One region of the Hominimerdicola intestinalis genome, then DNA from elsewhere that is predicted to be linked to it. Evidence: predicted binding sites of a transcription regulator. Region 1 holds the regulator's gene; each other region holds the start of a gene.
The links. Region 1 encodes LexA, which represses DNA repair genes until DNA is damaged. Its sites were predicted from a motif close to CNAACANNTGTTNG; they were not measured.
Positions count from the first base shown of each region.

Region 2: the regulator LexA is predicted to act here: its motif matches at 3,197-3,210, upstream of uvrB (excinuclease ABC subunit UvrB).
Region 3: the regulator LexA is predicted to act here: its motif matches at 3,277-3,290, upstream of dinB (DNA polymerase IV).

Region 1 is NZ_BAAHNZ010000007.1:75,430-82,258, reverse strand. Features, by position in the region: gene xylB (xylulokinase) at 1-1,072, shown strand, start outside; gene spoVG (septation regulator SpoVG) at 1,242-1,544, opposite strand; gene murC (UDP-N-acetylmuramate--L-alanine ligase) at 1,792-3,213, shown strand; gene lexA (transcriptional repressor LexA) at 3,272-3,856, shown strand; gene ACYQ0H_RS07870 (zinc-ribbon domain-containing protein) at 3,870-4,478, shown strand; gene ACYQ0H_RS07865 (aspartate aminotransferase type Ic) at 4,541-5,830, opposite strand; gene ACYQ0H_RS07860 (LiaF transmembrane domain-containing protein) at 6,049-6,765, opposite strand; gene ACYQ0H_RS07855 (LytTR family DNA-binding domain-containing protein) at 6,755-6,829, opposite strand, start outside.
Region 2 is NZ_BAAHNZ010000010.1:62,916-69,744, reverse strand. Features, by position in the region: gene ACYQ0H_RS09530 (ABC transporter permease subunit) at 1-610, shown strand, start outside; gene ACYQ0H_RS09525 (TIGR03905 family TSCPD domain-containing protein) at 698-949, opposite strand; gene ACYQ0H_RS09520 (PHP domain-containing protein) at 1,056-1,925, opposite strand; gene ACYQ0H_RS09515 (RluA family pseudouridine synthase) at 2,159-3,121, opposite strand; gene uvrB (excinuclease ABC subunit UvrB) at 3,290-5,260, shown strand; gene ACYQ0H_RS09505 (GNAT family N-acetyltransferase) at 5,500-5,931, shown strand; gene uvrA (excinuclease ABC subunit UvrA) at 5,951-6,829, shown strand, end outside.
Region 3 is NZ_BAAHNZ010000021.1:1,578-8,406, reverse strand. Features, by position in the region: gene ACYQ0H_RS12165 (dipicolinate synthase subunit B) at 1-217, opposite strand, end outside; gene ACYQ0H_RS12160 (dipicolinate synthase subunit DpsA) at 207-1,076, opposite strand; gene ACYQ0H_RS12155 (hypothetical protein) at 1,413-1,901, shown strand; gene dinB (DNA polymerase IV) at 2,018-3,259, opposite strand; partial or broken gene ACYQ0H_RS12145 (IS200/IS605 family transposase) at 3,586-3,727, opposite strand; gene ACYQ0H_RS12140 (hypothetical protein) at 4,487-5,743, shown strand; gene ACYQ0H_RS12135 (hypothetical protein) at 5,746-6,543, shown strand; gene ACYQ0H_RS12130 (hypothetical protein) at 6,533-6,829, shown strand, end outside.

The DNA.
Region 1 (6,829 bases):
GTGCCGTCATATTCTTCTGCCTAAGGACTATTTGAGATTTATTCTTACGGGCGAATATGCTACCGAGGTTTCGGACGCTTCCGGTATGCAGCTTCTCGACGTAGCAAACCGCTGCTGGTCTAAGGAGGTATGCGATACTCTCGGAATCGATATGTCAATGTTGGGCAGGGTTTATGAATCATGTGAGGTCACAGGTACTCTTACTAAAAAAATTGCTGAGAAGGTCGGTCTTTGCGAGGGTACTATAGTTGTCGGCGGTGCAGGCGATAACGCTGCTGCCGCTGTCGGAACAGGTGTATGCGAGGACGGAAAAGCGTTTACTACGATCGGTACGTCGGGCGTTGTTTTTGCTCATACTTCTGAAATTTCTATTGACCCTAAGGGCAGAGTACATACCTGCTGTGCGGCTGTTCCGAATTCATGGCATGTTATGGGCGTTACTCAGGGCGCAGGACTTTCGCTGAAATGGTTCAGAGATAATTTCTGCAATGCCGAAAAGGAAACTGCAAAATATATGGGCGTTGACGAGTATTATCTTATGGATAAAGAGGCTATGACTGTTCCTGTCGGTGCAAACAGACTTCTCTATCTGCCTTATCTTATGGGAGAAAGAACCCCTCACCTCGATCCAGACGCAAGGGGAGTTTTCTTCGGACTTTCCGCTATGCATACTAAAAAGGATATGCTGAGAGCCGTTCTTGAGGGTGTTTCATATTCCCTCAGGGATTGCGTTGAGGTGTTCAGGGAAATGAATATAAATGTTTCCGATATGATGGCCTGCGGAGGCGGCGGAAGCTCACCGCTGTGGCGTTCAATGCTTGCCGACCTTTACAACTGTCCGGTTAAGACTGCGGCATCTAAGGAAGGTCCTGCACTCGGCGCTGCTCTGCTAGCGCTGACCGGAGCAGGCGTTTATTCCAGCGTTCCTGAGGCTTGTAATGCTGTTGTCAGAACGGATAAGATACAGCAGCCGAACGCTGAAAACGTACCTGAGTATGAAAAATATTACCAGCTTTACAGAGAGATATATCCTGCTCTGAAGGCACAGTTTGCCGAACTTGCTCAGCTGTAACAGCGAAAAGCGGTATACGGTATAATATCCAATACTGTCCCTATGCTGTTATTTGAGTCAAAGCTTTGAAATGCAAAAAAACAGACGTCATGGTCTCTCCTCCCGCGCTGCTGTACGGAAGTGAAAACAAGACGTCTGTTTTTTATTATCGGCAGAAATACCGAGTACGCTATTTGATCTCGCGGTTTTCCTCCGAGATACTTTCGGCGGACTGGCGGTCGACCTCCATTCGGTATGCAGATAATATCTGCTGTTCTATGCTTTCTCTAGCGTCTGAGGTTATGGGGTGAACAATATCCCTAAACATTCCCGAATCGTCACGCCGGCTGGGCATTGCAACAAATAAGCGTTCCTCGCCCTGAACTACTTTGATGTCATGTACGGCGAGAACTCCGTCGACGGTTATGCTGATTATACCTCTCAGCTTACCCTCTGTCATCAGTCTTCTGACTTTGATTTCAGTAATATCCATAGCTTTTGTCCTTTCCTGCTGTTTAATTATTTCAGGCAGATAAATATGCTTACAGAAAAATTTTTGCCCGAAAACAAAAAAATATTCAAAAAGGGGTTTATTTTTTCTTAAAAATGTACTATAATAGAAATATAGAAAAAACGTATATTCTTATTCACGGTTAAAAAGTAAGAATACGTTTAAAATAATAACTTATGAAACGGAGGCAAGTCCGCAGGGATCATACTCTCTGACGGGCGCTTAGATAATGATTTCCGATAAGATACTGAGATCAGTCCGCCGTGTGCATTTTATCGGCATAGGCGGTTCGGGTATGTATCCGCTGGTTCAGATACTTTACGCCAAGGGTTACAATATCAGCGGCTCAGATAATAACGAAACCGAGACCCTTGAAGCAGTGAGAAAAATGGGGATAACCGTTTTCTTAGGGCAAAGGGCTGAAAATATTGAGGGAGCGGAGCTTATAGTTTATACCGCCGCTATAATGGACGATAATCCCGAACTGATAGCCGCAAAGAACAGCGGTGCATATGTCTGCGAAAGGGCGGAGCTGCTGGGTCTTGTTACCGGCTGGTACAAGAACGCAGTGTGCGTTTCAGGAACTCACGGCAAGACTACTACCTCGTCTATGCTTACACAGATCTTTGTGGAGGAGGGCGTAGACCTTTCCTGCGTAATAGGCGGAAAGCTTCCCAGTATCGGAGGTTCGGGACGCTGCGGTAAAAGCGATATAATGGTCTGCGAGGCATGTGAGTTTGAGGATCATTTCCTAAAGCTTCACCCGGATATAGCGGTAATACTGAACGTTGATGAGGATCATCTGGAGTATTTTAAAAACCTTGACAATATAAAAAGGTCGTTCAGGGAGTTTGCCGAAAAGGCTGAAAAAGCGGTAATTGCCAACGGCGACGACGAAAATACAATGAGTTCGCTTGAAGGGATCCGTAAGGAGCTGATAACCTTCGGCTTTGACCGTAAAAATGATTATTCAGCGGAAATTATTTCAAGGAAAGGCTTATGCACACGCTTCGATCTGTATGTCAGGGGTGAAAGACAGGGCGGATATGAGATCCATGTTCCGGGAGATCATAACGTTCTGAATGCTCTTGCGGCAGCGGCAGCGGCAAGCTGCTGCGGGGTTTCCTATGAGGGAATAGCTCAGGGGCTTAAAACCTTTTCAGGTGCAGTAAGGCGTTTTGAAAAGATAGCCGAAATAGGCGGGGTCACGATAGTAGACGACTATGCTCATCATCCGCAGGAAATAAGCTGTACTTTAAAAGCGGCAAAAGCTCTTGATTTCAAAAGAGTATGGGCGGTATTCCAGCCGTTTACGTTTTCAAGGACCAAGCTTTTGCTTAACGATTTTGCCGACGCACTGTCAATCGCCGACAAGGCTGTTATTACGGATATTATGGGAAGCCGTGAAAAGAATACCTACGGTATTTATACGGAGGATCTGGCGTCTAAGATAGACGGAGCAGTATGGTTTGAAACTCCGCATGAGATCGTCGACAGACAGACGGCAGAGCAGAAGGACTTTAATTTCGGTCAGGCGGTAGATTATCTTGCCGAAAACGTAAAGCCGGGAGATTTGGTAATAACTCTGGGCTGCGGAGATGTCTATAAGGCGGCTAAAAGGCTTGCCGAAAAGCTTAGGGAACAGCAATAAAAAGGAAGAATAAATACTAGTTTTAAAGCGGCGTACCGCTTGGAAAGGAACGGCATTTATGAAATTAACGGAAAATGAAAGAAAAGTATTTGAGTTTATCAAACAGAGGCTTGAGGAGGGTTACCCTCCTACAGTGCGTGAAATATGCGCTCAGTTCGGCTTTAAATCTACCTCAACGGCTCACAGGTATATTGCGTCGCTGACAGAAAAAGGACTGCTTGAAAAGGGAGCGAACCAGAACCGCGCGATAAAGCTTGTAGGAAGACAGGGTACAATGGTACCGCTCGTAGGAACGGTAACGGCAGGAATGCCTATTACGGCTATTGAGGACATTACCGATTACATAAGCTTTCAGCCGGCAAAGAGATACGCAAATCCGCTGTTTGCCCTTAAAGTCAGAGGAGAGTCGATGATAAACGCTGCTATTCTTGACGGAGATATAGTTATTGCGGAGCAGGCGGCGGTTGTGGAAAACGGCGATATTGCGGTATGTCTTGTTGACGGCGAAAGCGCAACAGTTAAAAGGTTTTATAAAGAAAACGGACATTACAGACTTCAGCCTGAAAACGACGCTATGGAGCCTATTATAGCCGATGAGGTTTCTATTCTCGGCAAGGTCGTAGCTGTTATCAGATATATATAAAGAGGTTTCTGCTATGGGTAGAATATGTCAGTCCTGCCATGCGAGAATAGACGACGGAATGAAAATATGCCCTAACTGCGGCAGGATAGTGCCGTCGGAAAGAAAGGAATATGATGCCGCAGGCCGTCAGCCTGCACCAAAGAGGGTTTATGAGCACCCTAAGCGACAAGCTGCTCAGCCATGTGCGGCTAAAATTTCATCTGAGGAACGCAGAGAACATCGTCAGGGCGGTCATTCTGAAAAAGGACGCAGGAAGAAAAGCTCCAAGCTGAGGCTGTTATTCAGGCTTATAAAAGCCGCAGTAATAATACTTGCCGTTTACGCTGTGATTTTTGCGGTTCAGGTTTTCAGGATAAGACATTCGTCTTACGATTTTTCATTGGATATGAAAATGAGCCGTGATAATTACGGCGAGGCGTTTGACGAATACTTTGAGTCGGGCAGCTGGTCGTATAATCCGTTTACTTTTACCGCAAGTTATAAGGGCGAAAATTCCCGTAATGAAGAGTATGAGATAGAATTCAAGGCGCTTTTCAGCGTAAGTGTAAGGTCTGTTGATATTGACGGAGAGTCGGTAAAGAAAACCGATCTTGAAACTAAAATAATGGGAATGTTTATTTAACTTCCGTAAATAAAAAGCAGCCGTGTTTTAATACTAAACACGGCTGCTTTTTTATGTTTATATTATTTTATTTCTGCCAGAAGCTTTTCGGCGCTTGCAAGCTTAACGGCGCAGACAAAGATCTTCATAGCTTCCTCAAGCTCCTGAACCGGAGGAAATGTAGGAGCAATTCTGATATTGCTGTCATGAGGATCCTTTCCGTAGGGATAGGTAGCGCCGGCTGGAGTAAGGACTACTCCTGCGTCCTTGCAAAGACCGACAACACGTTTTGCACAGCCGTCCAAGGTGTCAAAGCTGATGAAATAGCCGCCGTTAGGCTTGTGCCAGGTTCCTATTCCAAGGGGCTTTATTTCTTCCTCAAGCTCGTTAAGCACGACCTTGAAACGCGGTGCGATAATTGCACGGTGCTTCTCCATATGCGCCATAAGTCCGTCGTAGCTGCCGAAGAATTTTGCGTGGCGGAGCTGATTTATCTTATCGTAGCCGATAGTCTGAACGGTCATAAGCGATTTGATATAGCCGACGTTTTTCTTTGAAGCCGCCATTACAGCAATTCCGCCGCCTGCAAAGGTTATCTTTGAGGTTGAAGCGAACATATATACCATATCGTCGTTTCCTGCCTTTTTGCACTCGTCAAGTATATTGAGCAGCTTATCGGGGGTTTCGGTAAGATGGTGGATACAGTAAGCGTTATCCCAGAAAATCCTGAAATCTCCCGCCTTGGGTTTGAGCCTTGCAAAGCGTCTTACAACCTCATCGGAATAGGTTATACCGGTAGGATTCGAGTACATTGGAACGCACCAGATACCCTTGATCGTATCGTCCTCTGAAACAAGCTTTTCGATCATGTCCATATCGGGTCCGTTCTCACCCAGAGGGATCGGTATCATTTCGATCCCGAAGCTTTCGCAGATAGCGAAGTGTCTGTCATAGCCGGGAGCGGGGCAAAGCCATTTGATCTTTTCATAGTCCTTCCAAGGTTTCTGGATCCCGTCAACGCCGAAGATGATACATCTTGCGATCATATCGTACATTATGTTAAGGCTTGAATTTCCGCAGACGATAAGCTCGTCGTTTGAAACGCCCAGCATAGCGGAAAAAAGATTCTTAGCGTCAATAATTCCGTCAAGTCCGCCGTAGTTGCGGCAGTCTGTTCCGTCGGAAGCCTTGTAATCAGCGTCGTAGCTGTTTACAGCGGCAAGCATTTGCATTGCAAGGTCAAGCTGTCCGGAAGAAGGCTTTCCTCTAGCCATATTGAGAGAAAGTCCTTTCTCCTTATAGCCGTCGTATTCAGCCTGTGCGTCGGCTCTGAACTTTTCCAGCTGTTCCTTATTCATTTCAGATAGCAGCATAACAAAATCCTCCATACCATATATAAATTATGATCTGTATAATATTTCACCTTGTATTATTGTATACCTTTACAAACAATTTTGCAAGTTGTTTTTGATAATCCTGCAAAAAATCATGATATTATACATATCAAGCTGATTTTAAATAATGGAAATGGGCAATATTCATAATAGGGATTCGTGTTGTTCACAGTTTAAGCGCTGAAGTCGGAAGCGTTTCAGACATAATGGACAGTAAGACCTCCGAAGCTTATTCTGCCTTTGACTATAAGCGCTTTTTCTTCGCCGCTTTGCATTCTTACGCCCTTTTCCTCTATTCCTCCTATATAAAAATTCGCCTGATTTATAATTTGCCAGGTCTTGGGAATATAAATATCGACTCCGGCAAAATCAACATTGAGATCAAGCTCCGCCGAGTTTCCGTCTATAACTGCATTGTCAAAATACAGCTTGATTCCTGCGAAACGGCTGATGACGTTTACCTTTTTTAAGCATTCCGAATTGATATATCTTATGCAGCCGCCGAACTTTGCGCCGATATTAATTTCGCTTTCGTCTGAAACATCGCTGCTGACGTTATTAAACTTGTTTTCCGGAATAGCGTTAATATTGCCGTACTTATTATACCATTTATGTCTTTTTGGAAAAAGCAGCGATAAGCCTATGCTTAGGAAAAGGGCAATTCCCAGAACAGGCCAAGGCGTAAGCTTTTCAATTCCAAGCTGTTTGTCAAACAGTATCGCTATAACCGCAAGAGGAAACAAAACTCCTGAAAAGCTGGCATACCTTATACTTTTTACTATCAGCGGAATCAAAAGAAGCGTAAGAATAAGACTTACAATGCTTACTCCTGCCAACAGGCCGAGAGCGTTCAATATTAAAAGAACGGCTGACAAAATAAAAAATGTTCCCCAGAAATAACTTCTATTCTTCATAATTTCTCCTTTCGCTTATGCGGATCCTCAAAGCCTTGTAGTAATTTCTGGATACATATACCTG
Region 2 (6,829 bases), on a different contig from region 1:
AATAATAGGTCTTCTGATAATAGTTGTTGCCGGAAGTTCTGTTGCCAGTGAATTTTCTCAGGGAACTATAAAATTTCTGCTTATTAATCCTGTAAAGCGCTGGAAGATACTGATGTCAAAATACTTTACGGTAATTTCGCTGGGATATATAATGCTGTTGCTGCTTTACCTGGTTATGATCCCTGCATCGGGCTTGTTCATTGGATTTGAGGGTATAAGCGCTCCTTATCTGTACGTTGACAACGGAACGGTTCACAGTATGTCAAGCTTTTTACACGCTGCACAGATGTATCTTCTTAACAGTATCTCGATAGTAATAATGGCTACATTGGCGTTTGCGGTTTCGTCGCTGTTCAGAAGCGCAGCTTTTTCTATCGGTATAAGCGTATTCCTTATGCTTGCAGGAAATACTATTGTCAGCGTCCTTAAAGTGTTCAACCAGGACTGGGCAAGATACCTTGTATTCTCAAATACCGATCTTGCATCTATTGCCGAGGGAACTCCTATGTTTGCTCAGCAGTCGCTTACCTTTGCGATTATAGTATTAGCGGCTCATATGGCGGTATTTATACTTACCGCATGGGACGGGTTTGTAAAGCGCGAGGTATGACCGATATAAATATAAATAAAAAATCTCAGCTGCTGTGGCATTAATGTCACGGCCGCTGAGATTTTCTTATTGCTGAGCTATGCTGTTTTATTTGTGCCTTGCCAGCTTCAGTGCTTCAGCAAGCTGAGCAGGACATGACGTTCCTTTTCCGTTGCAGTCTATATTTTTCAGCTTTTCAATAACATCTTCAGCCTTCATTCCTCTTACAAGCTGAGCAACTCCCTGAGTATTTCCGCTGCAGCCGCCTATAAATTCTACATTTTTTACTATTCCGTCCTCTACTTCAACGTTGATCTGCCTTGAACAGACACCGTGAGTTTTATAGCTGATCTTATTCATAGTATTTATCCTCCTTAAAAGTATTTATATTGTATACCTTAAATATGACTATATCTTTAAGTTCCGCTTAAAATATCAGGAACACAAAAAGCGTTCCTGATATGTATTATTCTGTTTTCGCCGCCGTATGCTTTGCTTTCTGAGCGTTAGTATGTATCAGTCTGAAAAGCCGGTCAAGATTTTCCTTGTCTGTAGTCATGCTGCCGATATGAGTAGCGACTTCGTTATAAAGCCCGTGAAAATCTGAGCCTCCTGTGCATATAAGGTCATACTCTGACGCGAAATCAACAAGATCCTTTTGCTTTTTTTCGTCGGCTGAATGATGATAAACCTCAACGCCGTCTAATTTTCCCGCTTCTGCAAGCTCATGTAAGAGATCAATATTGTTAAACATATACGGGTGAGCCATTACCGCAACGCCCTTAGAGGAATGAATAAGATCAAGTACGAAATTAACATCAGGATATTCGCGGGTAACAAGACATTCGCCGTTCGGAAATTTAAATAACTCATCATTTACATCTCCGTAAAGCTCGGTAGCATATCCGTAATTTACAAGCGCCCTCATAATGTGCTGCTTGAAAATACTCTTTGAGCCTTTTGTATACATTCTTACCGCGTCTGACGGAATAGGGTAGCGTTCCATTACCTTTTCAATCATATCCTTTGCACATTCAGTTCTGATAGAACAGGATTTAAGACAAAGACCTTCAAGACGATCTGGCTTCTGCGGAGCATAGCATAATATATGAACCTTTGAATTTCTTTTTTTATCCCAAGCGGAAAGCTCTACGGCAGGAATTATTTTTACACCGTAACGATCTCCCAAGATCTGTGCGCGGTTTGAGGACGACAGAGTATCATGATCGGTTATTGCAAGAAAATCAAGTCCCATTCTTTTTGCCTGAACTATAACTTCTTCAATACCCAGAGATCCGTCGGAAAGTGTTGTGTGACAATGTAAATCGCCTACCATAGCGAATCCTCCAATCTTCTGCTTATATAACTTGAAAAATAATATAATAATTATATCATATTTATCGAAAATAATCAAGTTTTTTGAGTAATTTGACTAAAATTTGTCGAGATTTTGACAAAGCTTGTATGATTGCACAAATTTTCAGAATATATTTTTTATGATTTGCACATGAAAAAAAGAATAGTTTTCCAATAATCTTTTTTCAGGGATTATATCAGCAGCTTGATCAGTCAATCTCGGAACATTTCGGTAAACCAGACGTTTTTAACTTCAAAGCATCTTCCGTTAAGATATTCCAGACAGCCGGCATCTGACTTAAAATCGAATTTCAGCTTGTACGAATACAGCGCCTGAGTCTTTACATTATATTCACGGTTGATTTTATTTATACCGTATTTCCCGTCGCCGAGTAACGGATAACCTATATAGGAAAGGTGTGCCCTTATCTGATGTGTTCTGCCCGTAATAAGCTCGACCTCCAAAAGTGCAAGATCCTGTTCTTTGTTTTCAGCAATAACCTTGTATTTCGTAATTATTGTCTTGCTGCCGGGCATTTTTTTATCTGAGATCCTAACTGTCTTTGACCGTTCGTTTCTTTCGTGGTACGCCTGAAGAACTGCGTTTTTTTCTTTCGGGATACCTACGGTAACGCACAGGTATTTTTTATTTAGCTCTCTGTCCTTTATTTTTTGATTAAGGATTCTTAGGCTTTCGGCATTTTTAGCGCAGATAACTATTCCTCCGGTATTTCTGTCGATCCTGTTGCACAGCGCAGGAGAAAAGGAATGCTCGTATTCCGGACGGTATTCACCCTTTTCGTACAGATAGTGCAGGACTCGGTTGATAAGAGTATCGTTTGAGCCGCTTTCGTCCTCGTGAACTACAAGTCCGCACTTTTTATCCAGCAGCATAATATTACTGTCCTCGTAAACAATATTCAAAACGGCAGGAGCGGACATAAAAGAATATCCGGATTTGGTTTTGCCTGTAAAAAATTCGTCGTTAATGTACATCTGTACGGTATCGCCGATATTAAGACGGGTCGATATTTCACATTTTTTCCCGTTGAGTTTGATTCTTTTCAGACGCAGATATTTATACATCAGATTTTTAGGCAGCAGAGGAACAGCCTTTGATATAAATTTATCCATTCGCTGTTCAGAGTCATTTTCATTTATTGTAAATTCTTTCATATATTCACCGCTTTAATTTTATTACATTAATTATACTCTTATTTATGATTTTTTTCAAGAGGAATAATTTTATTCAGAAAATTTGTTCTAAAGGTATTGACATTTAAGAAAAAATAGTGTATTATAATTATAAACAAACGTTCGTAAAAAATGATTGAAAGGATCACTATGGATAAATTTAAACTTGTATCTGATTATAAGCTTGCCGGGGATCAGCCGGAAGCTGTCGAAAAGCTTGTAAGCGGAATAAACAGCGGAATGAAGGAACAGACTCTGCTTGGCGTAACAGGTTCGGGAAAAACCTTTACAATGGCAAACGTAATTGAAAAAGTAAACCGTCCTACTCTTGTACTTGCACATAATAAGATTCTTGCGGCTCAGCTCTGCTCCGAGTTCAAGGAATTCTTCCCCGAAAATGCTGTTGAGTATTTTGTGTCTTATTATGACTACTATCAGCCGGAAGCGTATGTGCCAAGCAAGGACGTATATATTGAAAAGGATTCTTCGGTTAACGACGAGATAGATAAGCTTCGTCACTCGGCAACTACTGCGCTTGCCGAAAGACGGGACGTTATAATAGTCGCTTCCGTTTCCTGTATCTATTCTCTTGGCGATCCTGAAGAGTATAAATCTATGGTAGTTTCGGTCAGAAAGGGTATGGAGAAATCCCGTGAAAAGTTGATTGCTGAGCTTGTCGGTATTCAGTATGAGCGTAATGATATTAATTTCGTAAGAAATAAATTTAGGGTAAGAGGTGACGTAGTCGAAATTTTCCCTGCTGCCAATACAGATACCGCAATAAGAGTTGAGTTTTTCGGGGATGAGATCGAGCGTATTACTGAGATAAACGTTATAACCGGCGAAATAATCGGTTTTCTTAATCATGCAGCTATTTTCCCTGCAACTCATTATATTGTCGGGCGTGAGAAGCTCCACGATGCAATCGAAGAGCTGAAGGAGGAGCTTGACGAGCGTATCAAGTATTTCAAGGACAACGATATGCTGATAGAAGCGCAGCGTATTGCTCAGCGCACAAATTATGATATTGAAATGCTGGAGGAGGTAGGCTTCTGTTCAGGAATTGAAAACTATTCGAGGGTTCTTGCAAGACGCCCTAAGGGAGCAGTTCCGTATACGCTCTTAGACCATCTGCCCGATGATTTTCTGCTTATGGTTGACGAAAGTCATGTTTCACTTCCGCAGGTGAGGGGAATGTACGCAGGAGACAGAGCAAGAAAGCAGACTTTGATAGATTATGGCTTCAGGCTTCCTTCAGCTCTGGACAACCGTCCTCTGACTTTTGATGAATTCTATAAGCATATAAATCAGGCTGTATTTGTTTCGGCAACCCCAGGCCCTATAGAACGTGAAAAGTCAAAGCAAATAGTAGAGCAGGTAATTCGTCCTACAGGGCTTCTCGATCCTGAAATTCAGGTTCGTCCGACAGAGGGTCAGATCGAAGATCTGATCTCAGAGATAAATATAAGAATAGAGCGCAAGGAGCGTGTGCTGGTAACGACACTTACAAAGAAAATGGCTGAGGATCTTACGACTTATATGAAAAACTTCGGCATTGCTGTGAGATATATGCACCACGATATTGATACTATTGAGCGTATGGAGATTATACGCGATCTTCGTCTTGGAGAGTTTGACGTGCTGGTCGGAATCAACCTGCTGAGAGAGGGCCTTGATTTGCCTGAGGTATCGTTAGTAGCGATCCTCGACGCTGATAAGGAGGGCTTCCTTAGGTCTGAAAGCTCGCTTATTCAGACGGTAGGACGTGCGGCAAGAAATTCCGAGGGCAAGGTCATAATGTATGCCGACACGGTTACCCGTTCAATGGAACTTGCAATTACTGAAACCGAACGTCGCCGTGCATTGCAGATGAAGTTCAATGAGGAGCATGGAATCATTCCTAAGACAATTAAAAAAGACATTCGTGACGTTATCGAGATCTCTACAAAGGAAGAGGTCGAGTATGAGGCAAGGCAGAAGACAAGGCTTTCCAAGCGTGAAGCGGCAGTCCTGATAGACAAGCTTACAAAGCAGATGAAAGAAGCGGCGAAAATGCTGGAATTTGAACACGCCGCATTCCTGCGTGATAAGATTGCCGAACTTAGAGGGGAGAAGAAGTAGTTTTTGTAGTTTTTTGAAGGTCTCTCCTTTTATGTTTGACGGACGATAAGGCGATACTGTTAACCGATAATAAAATTGAAGTTATTGAATAATTCAAAAAGAAATGATAAAATATGACCTGTAATGAATATTCCTAAGCGCTTATCACCAAGCTTACAAAGCAAATTAAGTAAGCGGAAAAATTTGAATTTAAATATGCCGCATTTTTGCGTGACAAGACAGCTGAGAAGGGAGAAGTAATGAATTTTAAAGTCAGAAAAGCCCAGTTATCCGATGTCGGACAGCTTTTTCAATTGAATGAGATCTTTAATGGCGAGGGTGTGACGGATTTTGAACTGTTGAAAAATTCCCTTATCCAAAATGATCAGGAAGAGGTGTTTGTCGCCGAAAGCGGAGGAAAGCTTATTGGATTTTGCTGTGTTCAGATTTTTAAATCAATGTGCTATAAAAACTTTTACGCGGAGATAACGGAATTGTTTGTTGATGAAAATTTCAGACGACTTGGCGTGGCGACTGCTGTATTCAGTTATATTGAAGAATACTTTAAGGGTAAGAATATTGCGGGATACCAATTATTTACCTCTGACAAAAATATAAGCGCACAGGCGTTTTATGAAAAGTTAGGATATTCCCGAAGCCGTGAGATTATGTACAGGAAAAGATTATTTTAATAGATAGGAAAGTGAAAAAATGCAGAGCAATGAAATTATTATAAAGGGAGCGAGAGAGCACAATCTCAAAAATGTCGATCTGACAATACCGAGGGATAAGCTTATCGTACTTACGGGACTGTCAGGTTCGGGAAAATCATCATTGGCGTTCGACACAATTTTTGCCGACGGACAGAGAAGATATATGGAGTCGCTTTCGTCATACGCAAGGCAGTTTTTAGGGCAGATGGAAAAGCCTGACGTTGATTCGATAACAGGTCTTTCTCCGGCAATTTCAATAGACCAGAAAACCACGTCAAAAAATCCGAGGTCTACAGTAGGAACGGTAACGGAGATTTATGATTATCTTCGTCTGCTTTATGCGAGAATAGGCGTTCCGCACTGTCCAGTCTGCGGAAGGGAAATACGTCAGCAAACTGTTGATCAGATCGTAGATAAGCTTATGGAGCTTGAAGAAGGAACTAAAATTCAGCTTATGGCTCCGATAGTAAGAGGGCGTAAGGGCGAATACCGCAAGGAGCTTGATCAGGCTAGAAAATCCGGTTATGTAAGGGTGCGTATCGACGGAATAGTATACGATCTTTCAGAGGAAATAAAGCTTGAAAAAAATAAAAAGCATACGATAGAGATAGTAGTAGACAGGCTTGTAATGAAGCCCGGAATAAAATCAAGGCTTACCGACAGTATTGAAATAGTATCGTCGCTTACGGGAGGACTTTTAACAGTTGATGTCGTAGGCGGAGAGGAAATGCATTTTTCACAGAACTATTCCTGTCCGGAGCATAATATTTCTATAGAAGAGCTTACTCCCAGAATGTTTTCCTTCAACAATCCTTTCGGAGCCTGCGAAAAATGTACGGGACTTGGAGTGTTCAAGAAGATAGACCCTAAGCTGATC
Region 3 (6,829 bases), on a different contig from region 1:
TGGATCTTATAATTTTATGACCGCATATATCTTCTATTTTCAGACAGTTTTCCTCTGCCGTTCCGAACCGTGTAGAAATGCCGGCCGCATTAAACGACATTATCGGAGTAACTTCGGCTCCAGCTCCAACAAGCGCAGACGCTGCTTTAAAAGCCTTTTCAAAAGTGCAGAAGGAGCCCGTCATGCCGAATCCTACTTTTATACCTTCAAGTGACATTTTTCACACCCCTTTCATTTATAATATTCTTCACCGCCTCAGAGATAATTTCTCCGCTGGTAATAGGGGCAACCTTTCCGGGCAAAGAAAGAGCCTGGAGCGTTCGTTTATTCAGCTGTGAAGCCGCTTCAAAATCAACGCCTCCCGGCTTAGACGCAAGGTCGATTATAAGTGTATCCTTTGAGACCGCTTCCAGCATCGTTCTGTCAAGGATCATGGCCGGTACTGTATTTATAATAAGGTTATATCTTCCTATATGTCCGAAAAGCTCATTGATATGGAAGGCTTTCAAACCTGAATTTTCCGCTTCTGCAAGTGCTTCAAGTCTTCTTGCAGTACAAGTTACCTCGGCGCCCGCCGCCTTGAAAAGCGATGCGGACGCCTTAGCTACTCTTCCGCAGCCGATGATAAGAACCTTGCTTCCGAAAACGGTTATTGCAAGTTCCTGCATTGCAAGCTGAAGTGCGCCCTCCGCAGTAGGTATGCAGTTTTTAATTACAAGCTCTTCACGCTTGAAATAATCTGCAACATCAAAGCCGAGTGCGGAAAAATATTCTATTAGATCAGTTCCAAGTCTTCCGCCTGTAACAATGGCATTCTTGCGAAGATAGGGTACTAAATCCTGACAATTTACCGTCATGCCGCTTTGACAGGGTATTTCAAGGCCGCTGCCGAACATCATCGGAAGCACCAGCACGCCCGCTTTTTCTTCCATTGTGTCCAGCCTGTCAAGTGAAACGACGGACGGAGACGGATCGGATATTCTGTAGCTGTAGACTTTGCCGTATTCCGAAAGCTTTCTGCTCATATATATCTGTCTGGCGTCTCCACCGACACATAAAAACACTGTCTTTTTCATATAATGAATCCTCCTGTCGCATATGCCATTCTTACACTCACATTATATGCTGTGCATACCGCGGTTGTTACGTAGTCAGGAGAGTTTTCAGCCTTTTATTTTGTTACGGAAATGTAATAACCTTTGGTTAATCTTAACTAATAAAACGTTTGAAATTTCAGCAAATTTGTACCAAATCGAAGTTTTTAGTAACAAAATCATTATTTATCTTTACAAGGCAAAAGGCGTATGATATACTATGAAATTGTGGAATAATTTATTGTAAAATTTATGTATAATTTTAAGTCTGTCAGTGAAGTCATGGCATTCAACTGATATTATCCGGAGGGTATTTATATGAAAAAGCTGATTGCAATCCTGCTTGCCGTATGCACAATTACTGCATTTGTTTCGTGCGCAAGCACTGATAACAGCAATACTGTAAAGCTTAACAATAACGATAATATTCAAGAGCAAAGTGATGAAAAGACATCGGCACTGGACGGAGAAGCCTTTGAGAAACTTCCGGACGAAGCGGTGGATTCCTTTAATTATGTAGCCGACACAGTAAAAGAACTGTTCGTAAATGACGGCGGCGAATGGATGTACGGTTATAAGGGTATCGGTAAAATTAATAATTCCGGCTGCTATATATTTGCGGTTTATACCTATAAGGACGATGTTCATATCAAGCTAGGTACTGTGGCTAAGGATATTTCAAGCAATGACCTCTTTGTTCTTAATGAAGCTACAGGTGAATACGTTAAAGCAGAACTTCCAGAGGACAATTCACACGAAGCTGCATGGGCGGAAACCGAAACGTTGGCTTTCTCGAAAAACAGCTGACAGATTTAATAAAACAGCAAAAACGGCTTGACTTTATAAAGACAAGCCGTCAGCCTGTCGGCTGGCTTTTTCGATAGACTGAAACAAGGGTACAGATAATCTGTGCCCTTTAATTTTCAGTTGAAGAAACTCATTGGATGAATAATATGCTCACCCTTTGGATCAAGATTAGATAAATCTCTGTCAGTCAGCATAATACCCTTTTGCAGCGAGAAATGTCCGAACCGATTTCTTACTGCATCCACTGCGGTTTCGAGTCTTTCCTGACTTTCAAGCTTCTGAACGTCCGGCAAAAGAGATAACTGAACAAAATCCACAGGCTCTAAATCACACGCTCTGACGCTTAGGCTTCGGATTGGTTTTCCATTGGTATGCTTTTTGAAAAGAGCGAAAGCAAGTTCAAAAATCGACTTTGCCGTCCTGTTAGGAATCTCAAGCTTGCCCTGACGTTCATACCATTCAAGTTCGTTGTCACGAATGCCAATCTGAACAGTACGGCAGATAAAGCCATATTCCCGAAGTCTTGCTGATATACTTTCGCAGAGTACCATCAGTGTTATTTTTATATCCTCATCGGAAATCAGATCCCTGGGAGCGGTAGTGCTGTTTCCGACTGTTTTAATCATGGATTTGGCGCCGATATTGGAAACAGGAGATGTGTCCAGTCCGTTTGCAAATTGCCACAGAACGATTCCCATTTTTCCAAACCAGAATTTAAGGCTTTCGGGGTTGGCGTTTGCCAGATCGCCTATTGTAAATATACCTCTGCGCTTTAGCTGCTTATGAGTAGCCCTGCCGACATATAGAAGCTCCTTTACCGGCAAAGGCCATACAATTTCTTTAAAACAGCTGCTTTCAATAACGGTTGTAGCGTCCGGTTTTTTCAGGTCTGAGCCGAGCTTTGCGAATATCTTGTTAAAAGATACTCCGACTGAAACAGAAACGCCTAATTCAAATTTAACTCGTTTGCGTATTTTGTTTGCAATTTCCTCTCCCGAACCGAAAAGCCTTGTGCTGCCCGTAACATCGAGCCAGCATTCGTCAAGACCGTAAGGCTCTACCTGATCAGTATACTCAGAATATATCTCACGGATAAGCTTTGAATGCTTCATATAAAGATCATAATGAGGAGGAACAAAAACTATGTCGGGACATTTCTGCTTTGCCATCCACATGGGATCGCCTGTCCGGATATCGCAGCTTTTGGCCTCATAATTTTTAGCAAGAACGATTCCGTGACGAGCTTCCGGATCGCCGAGAACGGCAAGAGGTTTTCCTCTGTATTCGGGATGATACAGACATTCGACGGAAGCATAGAAATTATTAAGATCAGAATGAAGGATAATTCTTTCGTTCAAAACATCATCTCCAATTGCAAACATGTGTTCTATAATAAGTATAGCACATTTGTTTGCGTTTGTATAGAGGAAATTTATTCAAGTGTTTTTTATATCATAACCCTAACTCAGTTTGAACCCTAAAATCCAAACTGAGTTGCTTTTTATGCTGAAAAGTCCGTAAATGCGGGCTTGTTGACATTCTGTATTATTTATTTCAGTTATAAACCGTCAGCATACAGATAGTATATCAGCATTCAATAACAACACAAACAATATCCTTCTTCAGCACAAATGGATCTTTCCAGCAGCGTAAATCATAGGATTCGGAGGAATTATCGCCCAGAAATCAGATTTACGCCTTTTTGTTCACACAACTTGCGTATTATCTGTCCTATGTCTCTGTATATCCTTTTTTGGTGCAAATACTATGTGATACCTGCAACTCCACTTGGAATGTGCTAAACTTGATATATCGTCTCTTGTCATGACGATGACCTCCTTTGGTTTTTGTTAGGTTGGCAGACCTTAACTTATTATACCATTGGAGGTTTCTTTTTTCTACTCATAGCTAAAGCTTTTTGGAACCACCTGCATAGCAGATGGTTTTCGTTACACAAAAAATTGCAGCTCTCAAAACTGATTTTGAGAACTGCAAGCAGTTGTATGTGGTTTATGCGGATATTGCCAAAACCTATAATGAGATTTCTAAGGGGGATTATATTTCGAGGCTTGCTGAGGAGGAACGGAGGAAAAATTTACATAAGGGTAAGTGCTTTTGATATGAATTAGTTTTGCGTTATATACAAAATATGTCATAAAATCAGTGCATAATGCACAAATAATTTTGCCTGATTTTGTAATTTTATCAATTGACAAATTTAATTTAATATGTTATGCTATAAACAGTTAAATAAACTTTACAAAGTATTTTATTGTATAATAATTATTACGCACAGTTAAAAGCTTTTATAATCTATACAAATCAGAAACTTAGCAATTCTAATGCGTATGTATATTTGTATTCAAATACTGGTATTTCCAGTATTAAACGTACAACGGGTTCTGTTTCTGCAACCAATGTGGTAGTAGGAAAAAGTGCATATGCAAGTGCATCTCTAAATAATTTCAGTAGTGGTTCGCATTATGCTTATGGAAAAGTAACTGGATAATTAACAATTGTAACAATGTCTGTCTGCCTGTTGAAAATTTTACAGCGGGCAGACTTTTGAAAATTTAGGTGATATTATGGAAAAAAAATCTTTGGCATATGCCTTTTTAATACTAGCTTTATTTTTAAGTAGTTGTGCTACTGTACCAGATGACGTAAAGAAAGAAATGAATAAGTATAGAGATAGTAGCGCTGAATATGTAAACAGTAATTTTGAATTTACTTATATTGAGAAATCAAAAATAAAAGATAATTCAAATATGGCGTTGCAAAAAAAATATACCCAATTTGAGATTGAAGATAACATAGTTATAGATGAAATAAGCAATATCAATATAATGGAATTCGTATATTTGGAACAGTATCAGGAAAATTTTAATGATGTAATGAAATGCTTTTTTTCTGATGAAGAACTTAAAAAACAGGAAATATCATCAAGTAATAATTCAGACGGTTCAACCACAGTCAGCTTTTGGAACGAAACTGATAAAATGTATGGATGCGTTGGCGATAATGGATTTATAGCAATGTTAAAGCCTGATGCTTTCAATATATCATTTGCTTATAGTGAGCCTAATGTAAAAATATATCATGTTGACAGAAATGACGATTTAAGCGATGTGTATCAATTAAACAATGGAAGCTGTTCTGTTGCTGATGCCGTAGAATATATAAACAATTGGTTTTCGATAGAGTATAAGAAACTATCACCTGATTTTGATTATAAGGTTAAAACTGTTATTGTACGTAAACACAACAAAAATTTTATGTTTGAAATACACACGGAACTGCTATATAAAGGAATACCATTAGACTCTCTTACGGCTGAAGCTGCCACTGACGAAAAAAGCAAGAACACATACATGACTTACACTAATGCAACAATTAATATTCAAATGGCAAATGTCAATCAAATAGATTCGTTTACAAATGGTACTGGAATACTTAAACCAATAGAAAAAAGCAATATTGATAAATGTATTTCATTAGAAAGTGCATTGAAATACTGCGAACACACCTTTACGGATTTTAAGAATATCACTATTTCTGACATAGGAATTAAATACACCTTAACTCCCGTATATGATTATATTGGGATGGAATCCAAAGATGAGAATGAAAATAATATAAAAATGCAAAACCCCTATAGTGCAGGAATAACTGTTACTTCACACCCTGTATGGGAATTTATAATTGATGTTGACCCATCAGAATTTTTGAAAGATGGAGAAATAAATACATATGGAGATGTTAGAAAATATATATATATTGATATGGTTACAGGTGAACTGCACTACAATATGGATATTGTATTACAAGGAACAGGTAGTTAACTATGAAAGCATTTTTTTATTGTCTGAAAGTTGATTTACAAAAATCAATTTTTAGCTATGGTTTTATACTATGTATTATTGTTACATTTTTGCTTTGCTTCACTTCGGTTATTTATACTAATACAGAAGGACAAGAATTTTCTGCATTTGAGGTTCTTGCAGACAGAGATAATTTTAAATTTGTGGAATTCAACAGCGGAGAAATTATATATAATTCCATAAGTGCATATTTGACAATGTTTCTGCCGATTTTATCTGCATTGCCTTTTGTAAGCTTTTTTTGTGCGGAAAGAGTTAGCGGTTATTTAAGATTTAATATTATAAGATGTGGAAAAATTTCCTATTACACTTCAAAGTTTTTCACTGCAATTATAAGCGGAGGTTTAGCAATTATGCTAAGCTATTCTGCATATGCAGTTGTCATTTGTATAATTTTCCCTAATAATATTTCATTTGCGAATATGGTGAAGTTTTTAGCTGGATTGAGTTTGTATGGTATGATTTCGGTTATTCCAGCATTTTTACTATCATCGTTTATAAAAAATAAGTATCTTATATGTTGTTTCCCTTTTATTTTCATGCACTTTTATTTTACGACTTTAACACGGATTCAATCTGTTCTGATAGATAAAAACAATTGGGAGGCGATTGTTAAAATGGATTTTTTATATCCTGACAGAATAGTAAGATTATTTTTCGGTGAAAGCTTTAGTTGCCTGATTTATAATTTAGTTTTAGCTTTTGTCGCATATTTTGGTTTTATAATAATAATGAACAAGAGGTTTGACTATGGTACATAATTCTTCTGTTTTAAGAATTTGGAGAATTTCCAGAATCGAATATTATAAATGGATAATCAATCCACGAATGATTATTGTAGTGGCAATGATAATTTTTATCTGGAATTTTGCAGTCTTTCCGCTTATAAATATAAGCCGTGAAATGAATAGCCCACTTAATACCTTGGAGCCATTTATTGCTATACTTAATTCACGGGTTTTATGTCTTTTAACCCCCTCAGTTTATTTATTTCTGATTGCAGATTATCCTCATCTTGACCATAACAGCTTATTTGTTCTTCATCGT